DNA from 4 places in the Pedobacter sp. AC379 genome. Region 1 is predicted to be linked to each of the others. Evidence: riboswitches for the same ligand, from Rfam matches in the RefSeq annotation. Region 1 holds a riboswitch; each other region holds the start of a gene.
What was found. Region 1 has a riboswitch for S-adenosylmethionine ahead of ACZZZW_RS15065 (SusC/RagA family TonB-linked outer membrane protein). Riboswitches for the same ligand answer to the same signal wherever they lie in the genome.
Positions count from the first base shown of each region.

Region 2: linked by a shared signal. The riboswitch ahead of metH (methionine synthase) and the one ahead of ACZZZW_RS15065 (SusC/RagA family TonB-linked outer membrane protein) in region 1 are both predicted to bind S-adenosylmethionine.
Region 3: linked by a shared signal. The riboswitch ahead of ACZZZW_RS18505 (O-acetylhomoserine aminocarboxypropyltransferase/cysteine synthase family protein) and the one ahead of ACZZZW_RS15065 (SusC/RagA family TonB-linked outer membrane protein) in region 1 are both predicted to bind S-adenosylmethionine.
Region 4: linked by a shared signal. The riboswitch ahead of ACZZZW_RS11510 (hypothetical protein) and the one ahead of ACZZZW_RS15065 (SusC/RagA family TonB-linked outer membrane protein) in region 1 are both predicted to bind S-adenosylmethionine.

Region 1 is NZ_OZ409839.1:3,412,422-3,415,589, forward strand. It holds gene ACZZZW_RS15060 (peroxiredoxin family protein) at 71-1,342, opposite strand; SAM riboswitch class I at 1,479-1,585, shown strand; gene ACZZZW_RS15065 (SusC/RagA family TonB-linked outer membrane protein) at 1,903-3,168, shown strand, end outside.
Region 2 is NZ_OZ409839.1:914,665-917,832, reverse strand. It holds gene metH (methionine synthase) at 1-1,871, opposite strand, end outside; SAM riboswitch class I at 2,090-2,194, opposite strand; gene ACZZZW_RS04040 (Bax inhibitor-1/YccA family protein) at 2,308-3,051, opposite strand; gene ACZZZW_RS04035 (hypothetical protein) at 3,090-3,168, opposite strand, start outside.
Region 3 is NZ_OZ409839.1:4,248,788-4,251,955, forward strand. It holds gene ACZZZW_RS18495 (trans-sulfuration enzyme family protein) at 1-10, shown strand, start outside; gene ACZZZW_RS18500 (hypothetical protein) at 56-1,072, opposite strand; SAM riboswitch class I at 1,282-1,392, shown strand; gene ACZZZW_RS18505 (O-acetylhomoserine aminocarboxypropyltransferase/cysteine synthase family protein) at 1,658-2,989, shown strand; gene ACZZZW_RS18510 (homoserine O-acetyltransferase family protein) at 3,031-3,168, shown strand, end outside.
Region 4 is NZ_OZ409839.1:2,541,762-2,544,929, reverse strand. It holds gene ACZZZW_RS11525 (luciferase domain-containing protein) at 1-43, opposite strand, end outside; gene ACZZZW_RS11520 (SRPBCC family protein) at 133-1,044, opposite strand; tRNA gene ACZZZW_RS11515 (tRNA-Cys) at 1,260-1,330, shown strand; SAM riboswitch class I at 1,356-1,455, shown strand; gene ACZZZW_RS11510 (hypothetical protein) at 1,538-1,744, shown strand; gene ACZZZW_RS11505 (DUF4833 domain-containing protein) at 1,754-2,326, shown strand; gene ACZZZW_RS11500 (hypothetical protein) at 2,481-3,020, opposite strand.

The DNA.
Region 1 (3,168 bases):
TACTCGTCAATTCGACCATAGGAAGAAAACTTTCTCTAATGGTCGGTGTCTCACCGACCATTTATTAATGTTATTTCTTCAACAGCGTATCAATCTCCGTATTAAATTCTTTCACAAACTCATCATAAAATTTCCCTGTTGCAGGGCCATTAAAACCGGTATGTATCTGTGCTACATTACCTTGTTTATCAATAATGATTGTGGTTGGGAAAGAGAGAAAAGAATCGAGGGCTGGCAAAGATTCAGATACCACCTGTTTATCCGCAGTACCGGCAAGTACCTGATCGTACTCAATACCAAAGCGTTCGCGGAAGCGGTTCATTACTTTTTTAGCATATTCAGGCTCGGTAGAGCGCTCGTAATGCAAGGCAATAATTTCAACACCCCGTTTCTTGTTTTCTTTATACCATGGTGCAATAAAAGTAGCTTCATCTACACAGTTAGGGCACCAGCTCCCTGTAATAGTTAATACCACAACCTTATTTTTGTATTTTTCATCCTTGAGTGAAATCTTTTTACCATTTACATCAGGGAAACTAAAATCGAGTGTTTTATAACCCTTTTTGAGATAAGTAAGTTTATAAGGATCGGGTAGGGCAGCATCCTTATTTTTAGTTCCTGTAAATGGCTGACTTCCTCTTGCACCTAGAATCTCGCCTGTTAAAGTACCATCAGGTTGGAAAGTTCCTTTGTAATAAGCTGGTGAAGAACCAATAAAGCTGGATAGCTGAAATTCATTTCCTTCTACTACGCCTTCAAGAAATCGCGAATCGCCGGTTACACGAAGAAAAGTACCTGTAAGTTTATTGCCTGTTTGCTTAAATAGCCCTACAGTTTTTTCTTCTTTGCCATTAGGCGATTTAAAAACCACATCGTAACTGCCAGAATAATCTGCTGTGGCAGGTTTATTATTGGAATTAAAGCGGAAGTTTTTGCGTTCAGCAACAATTGTTAAAGGTTTACCTGTTTTATCCTGTTTCCGTAATGTACCATTTAGCTGGTCACCATCAATCGCAAAGGCCAGTTCGTTATCAAATTGATCAAGTTTAACAAAAAGAGAATCTGTAGTTTGCGTTACTACGCCACCTTCGAAACTTTCTTCAGCATTGCGAAAATATAATTTCTGCTGACCGCCTTTTTCATTAATCTCAAAGTTGAATGGAATTTCTAATCCTTCCTTTACTTTCGCTATTCCGCGCCAGTTACCCAATGCTACAAAGGCTTTAGTTGCTTTTGCGCTGGTTTTTAGCTTTTGGCTATTTGCTAAAGCGGTATTTTCCTGAGCGTATGTAATTGATGTTGATATGGCCAATAAGGCTGATAAAATAATTTTCGAATTCATTAGGACTGTTTTAATCGACTAAATTAGTCGACAAATATACGGGTATATTGAGCAAAGAAAAAATATTTCAATAAAAATCTACAAAAACTATAGGATAAATGGAATTAGTTATACCTTTGCTGCAGTTATTTTAAAATACTTATCAAGAAAGGCGGAGGGAATGGCCCTATGAAGCCTTAGCAACCAGCTATTTGTTAGAAATGGTGCTAAATCCATCCCGGATAAATCTGGGATAGTTAAGTCAGTTGTTTGCATATCCTTATCAAAATATATGGGGCACTTCTGATTTAAGAGGTGCTTTTTTTGCTCTGCTGCATTCTTGATTAGTAAAAATGTTATAAATAAAATCATCCAAATGGAAGAAACAGACGAGCAAAAATTAAATCATTTAAATCCTTGCACATATATCCGAATGTGTAAGCCCTGTTAGCACTGCTCCAGGTTAACAGGCTTTTTCTAGGCTAACCAATCCTTTAGTAATATGAAAATTAACACGGTTTAATCGTGGTGGAATCGTTTTGCCCAATTATTATCCCTTTTACTAATTATTAACTACACACATGTTTAAATTTATTAAATCAACAGCGTTTATTCTGCTGCTCTTTATAGCACAGCAGCTATCCGCTCAAAATGCAACGGTTTCCGGTACGGTAAAATCGGCAGATGGAGAAACACTTCCCGGTGTTTCCATTCTTATAAAGGAGACCAAGCAAACATCAATTACTGATGGTAAGGGCGCTTTTTCTATAAATGCACCCGATAAAGGTACTTTAGTATTCTCTTACATTGGTTTTAAAACCCAGGAAATACAAATCAGCAAAAATGGACCGATTTGGGTTGTATTGCAATCGAGCGATAATGCACTTGATGAGGTAGTGGTAACTGCGTTGGGTATTTCGCGACAAAAGAAATCTCTAGGTTATGCCGTTCAGGAACTTAAAGGACAGGATTTGGCTGAAGCGAAAGAATCTAACCTGGTGAATGCATTGGCAGGTAAAATTGCCGGTGTAAGGGTAACCAACAGTCAGGGCAGTATGGGTTCTTCGCGGGTGGTAATCAGAGGTGAAACTTCAATTGCAGGTAACAACCAACCTTTATTCGTGGTGGATGGGATTCCTGTAGATAATTCGCAGTTAAATTCTGCCGGGGCAAGAGATTATGCCAATACCATCTCGGATATTAACCCGGAAGATATAGAATCGATCAGTGTTTTAAAGGGCCCAAATGCGGCTGCTTTATATGGCTCCAGGGCTGCTGCAGGGGTGATTTTAATTAAAACCAAAACCGGAAAATCAAAAAAAGGATTAGGGATTGCCATTAACTCAAACGCTGTGTTAGAAACCTTATTAACACTACCTGTTTATCAAAATGCATTTGGTCAGGGATCGGAAGGTAAATTCAGCTATGTAGATGGTGCGGGTAAAGGCATTAACGATGGGGTAGATGAAAGTTGGGGTCCAAAATTGGATGGAAGATTAATTCCTCAATTCTTTTCTAAAGGAGTTGCTGTTCCATTTGTTGCACACCCGGATAATGTACGCGACTTTTTTCAAACCGGATATTCATTAAATAATGGTGTATCTGTTGCTGATGCAGGAGAAAAATACGATTACCGGATTTCGTACAATAACCTTAAACAGGTAGGCATAGTGCCAAACTCAGGTCAGGGCAAAAATTCATTTGTATTAAATACATCTCTAAAAATAACACCAAAGCTTACGTTAACGGCTAATGCCAATTATAGCAAACTCAATTCAGATAATTTACCTGGCACAGGTGGTTCACGATCAACAAGTACGATGTTGCAGTTTACGTGGTTTGGCAGG
Region 2 (3,168 bases), 2.5 Mb from region 1:
TCTGTAGCATCGTCTCTTCGGTTTAAGAGTACATCTTCTACCCTTTCTAACAATTCAGGTGGAATTTCCTGGTAAACTTCCAACATCCCTGCATTAACGATTCCCATATCTAAACCTGCCTGAATGGCGTGATAAAGAAATGCAGAGTGCATTGCTTCCCGTACGGTGTTATTCCCTCTAAAAGAGAAAGAAATATTGGAAACCCCTCCGCTTACTTTTGCATGAGGAAGGTTCTCTTTAATCCATCGGGTGGCATTTATAAAATCGACAGCATAATTATTATGCTCTTCTAAGCCGGTTGCAACAGTTAAAATATTTGGGTCGAAAATGATATCCTCTGCGGGGAAACCGATTTCGTTTACTAATATATCGTAACTTCTTTTACAGATTTCTTTTCTGCGCTCATAATTATCGGCCTGCCCTTGCTCATCAAATGCCATAACAACTACGGCAGCACCGTATTGCATAATTTTGCGGGCACTTTCGCGAAATTTATCTTCTCCTTCTTTTAGTGAAATGGAGTTTACAATTCCTTTTCCCTGCAAACATTTTAAGCCATTTTCAATAACCGACCATTTGGATGAATCGACCATGATAGGCAATTTGGCAATATCAGGTTCAGAGGCAATGAGGTTTAAGAATTTGGTCATTGCTGCTTCCGAATCCAACATCCCTTCATCCATGTTCACATCAATTACCTGTGCACCACCTTCAACCTGCTGTAAGGCAACGGCCAGAGCGGCTTCGTAATCGCCACCTAAAATCAATTTGGAAAATTTTGGCGATCCGGTGATATTTGTTCTTTCTCCTATATTTACAAAAATGCTTTCTGGAGTGATGGTTACAGGTTCCAATCCGCTTAAACGCATATGTGGTTCAAGTACAGGGATTTTCCGTGGTTCGGCCTTTCTTGCATTTTTGGCAATACAACCAATATGATCTGGCGTGGTACCGCAACAGCCCCCAACAATATTAACAAAGCCTGAAGCAATAAAATCATCTACCAAATGTGCTGTTTCATGCGGCTGCTCATCGTATGCGCCGAACTCATTTGGTAAACCTGCGTTTGGATAGGCTGATACATAGCAACCTGCTTTTGCAGCAAGTTCTTCTATATGCGGACGCATTTCTTTAGCTCCTAAAGCACAGTTAAAACCGATACTTAAAGGTTTTGCATGCATTACAGAGTTTAAAAAAGCTTCGGCAGTTTGACCTGAAAGTGTTCTGCCGGAAGCATCGGTAATGGTACCAGAAATCATAATTTCCAGTTTACGACCAATAACTTCCTCATATTTTTTAATGGCTACAATAGCCACTTTAGCATTTAAGGTATCAAAAATGGTTTCGATTAATAAGACGTCTGAACCTCCATCTACCAAACCACGTACCTGCTCGTAATAAGCTGCTTCGAGTTCATCAAAATAAACCGCTCTAAAACCAGGGTCGTTTACATTCGGCGACATGGAAAGGGTACGGTTGGTTGGGCCTATAGCACCAGCAACGAAACACTTACGGTCTGGATTTGCAGCCATAAATTCATTTACGGCATCTTTTGCCACACGCGCCCCTTCGAAACTCATTTCATAAGAGAGATCTTCCATCTGGTAATCGGCCATAGAAATGCGCTGGGTACTGAACGTATTGGTTTCGATAATATCGGCACCAGCTGCCAAATACTCCAGGTGTATGGTTTTAATAATATCCGGACGTGTAATGTTAAGCAAATCGTTATTGCCTTTTACATCACAGGGATGATTTTTAAATCGCTCGCCTCTAAAATCTTCTTCTGTTAAAGTATATCGCTGAATCATGGTACCCATTGCACCATCAATCACCAAAATACGTTTCTCTAATTCTTCTCTTATGCTCATTCTTGTTGTAAGATTTGAGATATGAGATACGGGATGTCAGAAATCAGATATGAGATATGAGATATGAGGTGTAAGATATATGAAATTGGGTAGACGCTATGTCTCAACTTTCAAATCTACGGTCTCAAATCTATGGTCTCAGATCTATAGTCTCAAATCTATAATCTCAAGTCTCTAAAAGGCTTATTTAAAAAGTTGGTACGTGAATCGTAATCCTAAACTTATCTGGTCCCGAATAATTCAGGATAGAATTTAGCACCTTGTACGGTTACAGGTTGCTAAGACTTCGTTGGGTCTAATCCCTCCGTCTTTCTTAATAAGCATACAAAAATGCAACAAAGCTACATCAATTCCAAAATTTATCGCTTTGCTGCCAAATAAAATTACAAAGGCCATGCAATTCTGCACGGCCTTAAGAATATTGTTTTGTTAATGTCTATTTTCTGCTTCCGAAAATACGGAGTAAGAAAAGGAAGATATTGATGAAATCCAGATACAAATTTAAAGCCGCCATTATTGCCAGTTTTTTAGTATCTGCTTCTGGAATTGCTTCTCCGCTCTCTTGGATTCCCATCCCAATTCTTTTGATTTTCTGCACATCATATGCAGTTAACGCAGTAAATACTGCAATACCTACAAAGGCCATAATCAGGCTAAATTGTTCGCTTTTAATAAACATGTTAAGAATGCTCGCAATAAATAATCCAGCAACACCTACCATTAAGATAGGACCAAACTTACTTAAGTCGATATTAGTAGTATAGCCCATAAAAGCCATAATGCCAAAAATACCAGCAGCAGCTGCAAAACAGGTAATGATTGAGGCTCCCGTATAAATTAAAAGGATAAAGCTCAAACTCACTCCTAATAAAATAGAGAAAAGCACAAAAACGCCTAATAGTGCACCATAAGATAATTTGTTAAAACCCGCGCCCATTAATAAAACTAATCCAAGTGGCGCAAACATGGCTACATAACCTAAAGCTGTTCTTCTACCTGTTTCAAAGTCGATTAACGACCTTAATGCACTCTCACTGTTCGAAATGTAAAAAGCTGAAAGCGTAGATAATAGCAATGCAACGAACATCCATAAGAAAACGTTTGCAAAGAATTTTTTAGAAACAGATTTTTCCTGTACAAAAACACTGTTGTCTTGATATTGATAATTTTGTTGTTCCATTTTAAATTTTGTGTATTTAACTATATAAAAATAAATATTTAGTTCAATCTTTTTGTCAGCAGTTCTTCAACTTTTTTAAAGAATTGTAAGGGCTTTAATGTTCGCCATGGCAGATGG
Region 3 (3,168 bases), 840 kb from region 1:
ACTGGGTTAATTTAAGTAAACCACGCAGGTTTTAAAACCTGCGTGGTCTTAAAATTTATTTTGGATTACAAACCGTAGTTAACTTTAATGAATAGTTTGCTTCCAATGGTTCGTTAGTTTGTGCCAAACGTTGCGAACCTGTATTGGCAGGACAGGCAATATCTCCAGCTGCATCGTAAATTAATTTGGTTCCATTAGCTAACAATTCTTTCGGTACGTATACCTGTACTTTGGTAATTGAGTATCCTGAAGGAAAATAACGTACATAATAACCATCAGGATGTTTCGTCCAGATGCCACTTGGCACATCACTTCTTGGCGGAGCCATCCCCGCAACAATTGCATATTTTTCAAGATCCGCATAGGTATAATTTCCAGAAGCAACCAATTGGCGGATATTATTTTCAGCTTCAAAAACCGCCTTGACACCAGATGGCAATTGATCCTTTGCTTTTTCCATCACATCAAATGGCAACACGCCTAATGCACCACCTTCCAGCTGAGTAAGCTGTTTTGGTGTTAATAATTTAATTGCAGTTAATTTAACCTGACCGTTATAATCAGCAAATTTAGTTCTTGCAATTATTGTCCATAATAAAGCCTGAATATCGTGTTGTTCTACATCTGGATGTTTTTCAGCACTTTTTAAAATAGATACTACAATTTCCTCTTTCGGGCCTAAAACAGGCGCAAACATATAACCATCTCCTTTTGATGGAGCAAAAGTTCCTGCTTTTAAGCAATAACTTTTATTGGTCATTTCGTAAAGGCCTTCACATAGTACAAATCCTCCATCAGGATTTTTCGGCAATAGATATAAAGGTTGTGCTTTTAAATTTAAAGTGGTGATAAAATCCGGAAGTTTTTCGCCCGCTCTGTTTACATCTTCAAAATTAGTTGTAATGGCTGCTGGTTGTTTCAAAAACCTATCTACACCTAAAGCTTTAGCACCCTGGGCCGTGCCTACTTTTAATAATTTATCTTTTAAACCTCCGAATTGAGCGCTTACATTGTTTAAACTTCCTATGGCAAATAGTAGCACTAAACATAGGGATTTTGTATTTTTCATCATGATTAAATTTAGATAGGTAACACAAACTTAGAATTTTAAGCGTTAATTTTATATTAAAAGTTTTAAGCCAATAATTTAACACAAAATACATACCTCATTTTCAGAAAGTTAACTTTAATTCGGAATTTTATTTTGTGAATTAAAATTAAATTCAGACATTTGAAATATTATTTGGCGGAAAGCTAAATAAAAGTCAATCTTCGCAGGTTGATTTATAAAGAAGTGGCGAGAGACTGGCTCGACGACCCACTGGCAACCCTCAGAGAGAGAAGGTGCCAATTCCTGACCGGATAACAAGGTGTTATTTGGAGATATAAATTAGAACTGATGAAAACATTAAATCTTCAATCGCTAAGCGAGCCCATTGCAAACCTGAAAAAGTCAGAAAAAAATTCTATTTCTTTTATTTGTTGCTACATGCGTAAGGTTACTTGTATGTGCTGTTGCATACAGTAGTTTAAAAATCTTCCTTTTTTGTTTCATTCAAACTGGAAGGTCCCGGGAAATCGGGATACGCCCTGTTAGGTTAATATTAGGCTAAGGCTATACCTGTAGCTCATCAATCAACATTAAAAAAAAGAAATTATGTCAACTTCATATAAATTTGAAACCTTACAATTACATGCTGGTCAGGAAATAGATCCAACAACAGGTGCCAGAGCAGTACCTATTTACCAAACCACATCGTATGGGTTTAAAAATGCAGAACATGGCGCAAATTTATTTGCATTAAAAGAGTTCGGAAATATCTATACCAGGATTATGAATCCAACAAATGATGTTTTCGAAAAACGTATCGCTGCATTAGAAGGTGGCGTTGCAGCACTAGCGGTAGCATCTGGTCAGGCGGCTCAGTTTATTGCATTAAACAATATTTTAGAAGCCGGAGATAGCATCGTTTCCTCTTCTCATATTTATGGCGGAACATACAACCAATTTAAAGTAGCATTTAAAAGATTGGGCATACATGTTGATTTTGCCAACCCGGATGTGCCTGAAGAATTTGAAAATAAAATTACGGATAAAACCAAAGCGCTCTACCTCGAAACCATCGGCAACCCTGCTTTTAGTATCCCCGATTTTGAAAAAATTGCTTCAATTGCTAAAAAATATGAACTTCCTTTGGTTGTAGACAATACTTTTGGCGCAGGTGGTTATCTATTTAAACCATTAGAACATGGCGCAAACATTGTTGTAGAATCTGCAACAAAGTGGATTGGTGGTCATGGTACAAGTATTGGAGGTGTTATTATTGATGGTGGAAACTACAATTGGGGCAACGGGAAATTTCCGCAGTTCTCAGAACCTGCTGAAGGATACCATGGACTGGTTTTCAGCGATGTTTTTGGCATCGGTGGACCATTTGGCAATATTCAGTTTATCATCCGTGCAAGGGTTGAGGGATTAAGAGATCTTGGCCCTGCCCTATCACCTTTTAATTCTTTTCTTTTGTTGCAGGGATTAGAAACGCTATCGCTCCGCGTTCAACGCCATGTAGATAATGCATTGGAATTGGCCACCTGGTTAGAAAACCATCCGCTGGTTAAAGAAGTTCAATATCCGGGCTTAGCGAGTAGTAAATACAACAATCTGGCTAAAAAATATTTAAGCAATGGTTTTGGCGCGGTTTTATCTTTTGAGTTGGCCGGAAGCAAAGAAAACGCAACACAGGTTATTGATAATTTAAAACTGGTATCTCACCTGGCAAATGTGGGCGATGCGAAAACGCTTATTATTCAGCCATCAGCAACCACCCATCAACAGTTAAGTGAAACAGAACAGCTGGCGGCAGGCGTAAAACCAAACGCATTAAGGGTTTCGGTCGGTATTGAGCATATAGATGATATTAAAGCCGATTTCGAACAGGCATTCGCGAGTATCAATAATTTAACTACTGCAGCTCATTTACAAGCTTAACCCAACCCTGCTTAAGCGATTTAAAACAACAACATTACAAAATGCATAACGCTAAAAATGATAATACTCCAAAATCTTCTTCGGGAAATTTCGGTGCTACATATAATTACAATAAACAATTCAAATTAGAAAGCGGGAAAAAGATCCGCAACCTTCAGATTGCTTATCAAACTTATGGC
Region 4 (3,168 bases), 870 kb from region 1:
TACCATCAATCTGATCTAGCCGCTCAGGTTTAGTAAGCAGCATCCACATTTTTATTAAGCTATCAAATATCAGAGCAAACAAGGGGATAGATTTAAAAAAACTTAACCGCCTGACTATAAATGAAAACATATTTAATTCTTTTCGCTAAGTACTTTAATATGATCCATTACGCGTAAATGAACATTTCTAGTTATACTTTCTGCCCATAAATCGTAATACCAAATCGGAAACACCTTTAAACTATACCAGCTATTACCAACAAGTGTTGTGGTTCCATCGCCATTATCTTTTAATAAAAACTGCCCCCTTTCAATATCAATATGCCCCATAATTTCAGGATCTTGCGGCTGCCCGAAAATATCAAATGTTAAATCCTTATTGATATCAAAAGTTACGATCTTTTCATCAAATACATACCCATTGCTAAAAATACATTTTCTTCCCGCTCCTTTTTTATAAGCGGTAACTGTAGTCTGCATTGGGCTAGGCATTCCTGCTCTAAAAAGCCAGTAGCTATTTGCTTGTTTGATTTTTTCGAACGCCACTACATTTTTCCAAATTTTCTCCGGCCTAGCTTTAATAACTATCTCGTCACTTACCATATTTCTATAATGGTGATCAGAAATGGAATCAGCTATAAAAACAACAAGCAATAAAGAAACAACACTTACATTTAAGGTTTGATTACGCTTCTTAAACATTGCTTTACCAATAAATGCACCTGTAATTACAAAAGCAAAAATAAGTGGGGAAACAATAATTAAACAAATTGTTCCCTCTTTTAAAAAAATGTAACTCAATAAAATGGCAAGTAAGCCATTTAGGATAGAATACCAGATCAATATTCTGCTTTTCAGATTAAGATCTCTCCAAAACCAGGCACTAATTATACCCATTAAAAGTGGTAAAATTACAAATTCTGAAAATACTAAAATACCATCTTTCTCACTATGGAGCAGATTATTTAACCAGATAATAAATAAGGTTACCACATTTGAGATAATGATTCCCAGCAGCAATTTTGATTGGAGAAACGTTTTCATATTATACTGATATTTGATCAAAAGTATAATATATTTTTAAACTTTCAAAAATTATTGAAAATAAAAATATCAAGTTTATTGAATTGATATAGAAAATAAAACATATGTAAGAAATTACAATTATCTACTATTTCTATAGAATTTATAGTAATTATTATTACTTTTGCTGGGTCTTCTTTAAAAGCTGGTTAAACGGCTTCTAAAAAAGATCATATAGTCATGTGGCCGAGTGGTTAGGTAAAGGTCTGCAAAACCTAGTACGGCGGTTCGATTCCGTCCATGACGTCTAAACATTAAATTGTTTACATACATACTTATCAAGAAAGACGTAGGGAATGGCCCTTTGATGTCTTAGCAACCTGTTGATTAACAAGGTGCTAATTCCTTCTGCAATTGCAGAAAAGATGAGTTTGAAAGCAGATTAATTTCTGCGTTCAGCGAATGATCAAAAAGCTATCCCCCTACCGAAAACTGGTAATTTAAATTTTATGATATGTCGGTATATTTTGATTATCCATCAATAAGGGATTTTTTTGAGATTCAGGGAAACAATTCCTGCGAAAAATTAGATGATTATGAACATTGTAGGGCAGAATCGGATTGGCTTTATAATGCACAGCGAAATGAAAATGAGGAAACAATTTCGGCAGAAGATCAACATCAAAAAACACCTAATACATACTACCGCTCTTATACATAAAAAAATAAAATGTACCAAACACCTTTAAGAATATCAAAAACACTATTTACAATTGTTTTAAGCCTTGTAATTTTTTCAACTCAAAGCCATGCACAAGGTAAAGATCCATCCCCTATCAATTTTCCGACACCAAAAAATATAGATCATTTGCTATTTTATATTCAACGTGATCCAAATACGAATACCCTCATTTATGCGCTAAACCTTAAAGAAAATGGCACTATCAATACCAAAAATCCTATTCAGGTGTATTGGATCAGGTATGGTGAAAAAGGGCAGAAAAAAGACCTGGGGTATATCCAAAGGAAGTTTGCTTATGGCATTGATACAAAAGCATTGGGGACAGATAAATATGAATTTAGATTTGTATCACACAAAAAACTGCCGTTTTATTTACAAAGATATAGTGATAAAAGCTACCATGTTTCGGTAACGATAAACAACCGGACAATAAGGGTTAAGCGATTATTTGTGAGGATACAAGGAGGCAGTTTCTGGCTCCCAAATGTGAAATATGCAGAAATTGAAGGCACTGAAGAATCAACTGGTAAACCTATAGTGGAGCGGATAAACGTGAAGTAAAATAACGGTCAATAGTTTATGTAATTGTTTTTTACTACAAAACACTAATGGCAACGCCATAGACATTCATTATTACTTAAGCTTCAAATACTTATATTACTTATAAGATAAAAGAGAGAAATGGTCTGTGGAGACACAGACCATGGATTCGTACTCAGCAACCACCTTTTTTAGGAATGCGTTTAAAAATAACCTGATGATCTCGCTCCACATATTCGCAGGATATTATTGGATATGAGTACTTGGGTGCATGTGATATACTGTGGCTTTTAATCATTATTTTGTCGTTAACTCTCAGGCTATGCAATTGTTCAAGTTGTGACTTTTCTGGCTCAAATTGTAAAATATAATCGTCGCTATTAATCCTAACCATCACAGCAAAACCTAACCTTGATCCTGGTGGAAGCGAAAGAGCAGTTACAACAGCTTCCATATTGGTAAAAGCAGTTGTATGCTTCCTTATTTTAGCCGCACTGGTAAACACTCTTTTACCTTCAGGAGAAGCCTCCCATTTTTTGTATTTAATGCCATCGGGTGTAGACTCCCACTTTTTTCTTTCGGCATTCCTTTCAGCAATAGAACGCGGCTTTGAAGACGGCTTCTTAGTCGTATCATTGCCAATTTCAGGATTAGCAAATACTAATCCGCCCACTACAACCAGTGGTAACATCAGCGCATAAATCAATTTTTTCATAATTTTTGTGTTTTACTAAATACTTATAGATTCTCTTGGTTATTCAAAAGGAATAGATATGTTTTATTTTTCCATATGCTATCCTAGTTGATGCAGCAAAACTACCTTGATCTTTTTCCACTTGAGAAATTTGGATTGTAAATAAAAA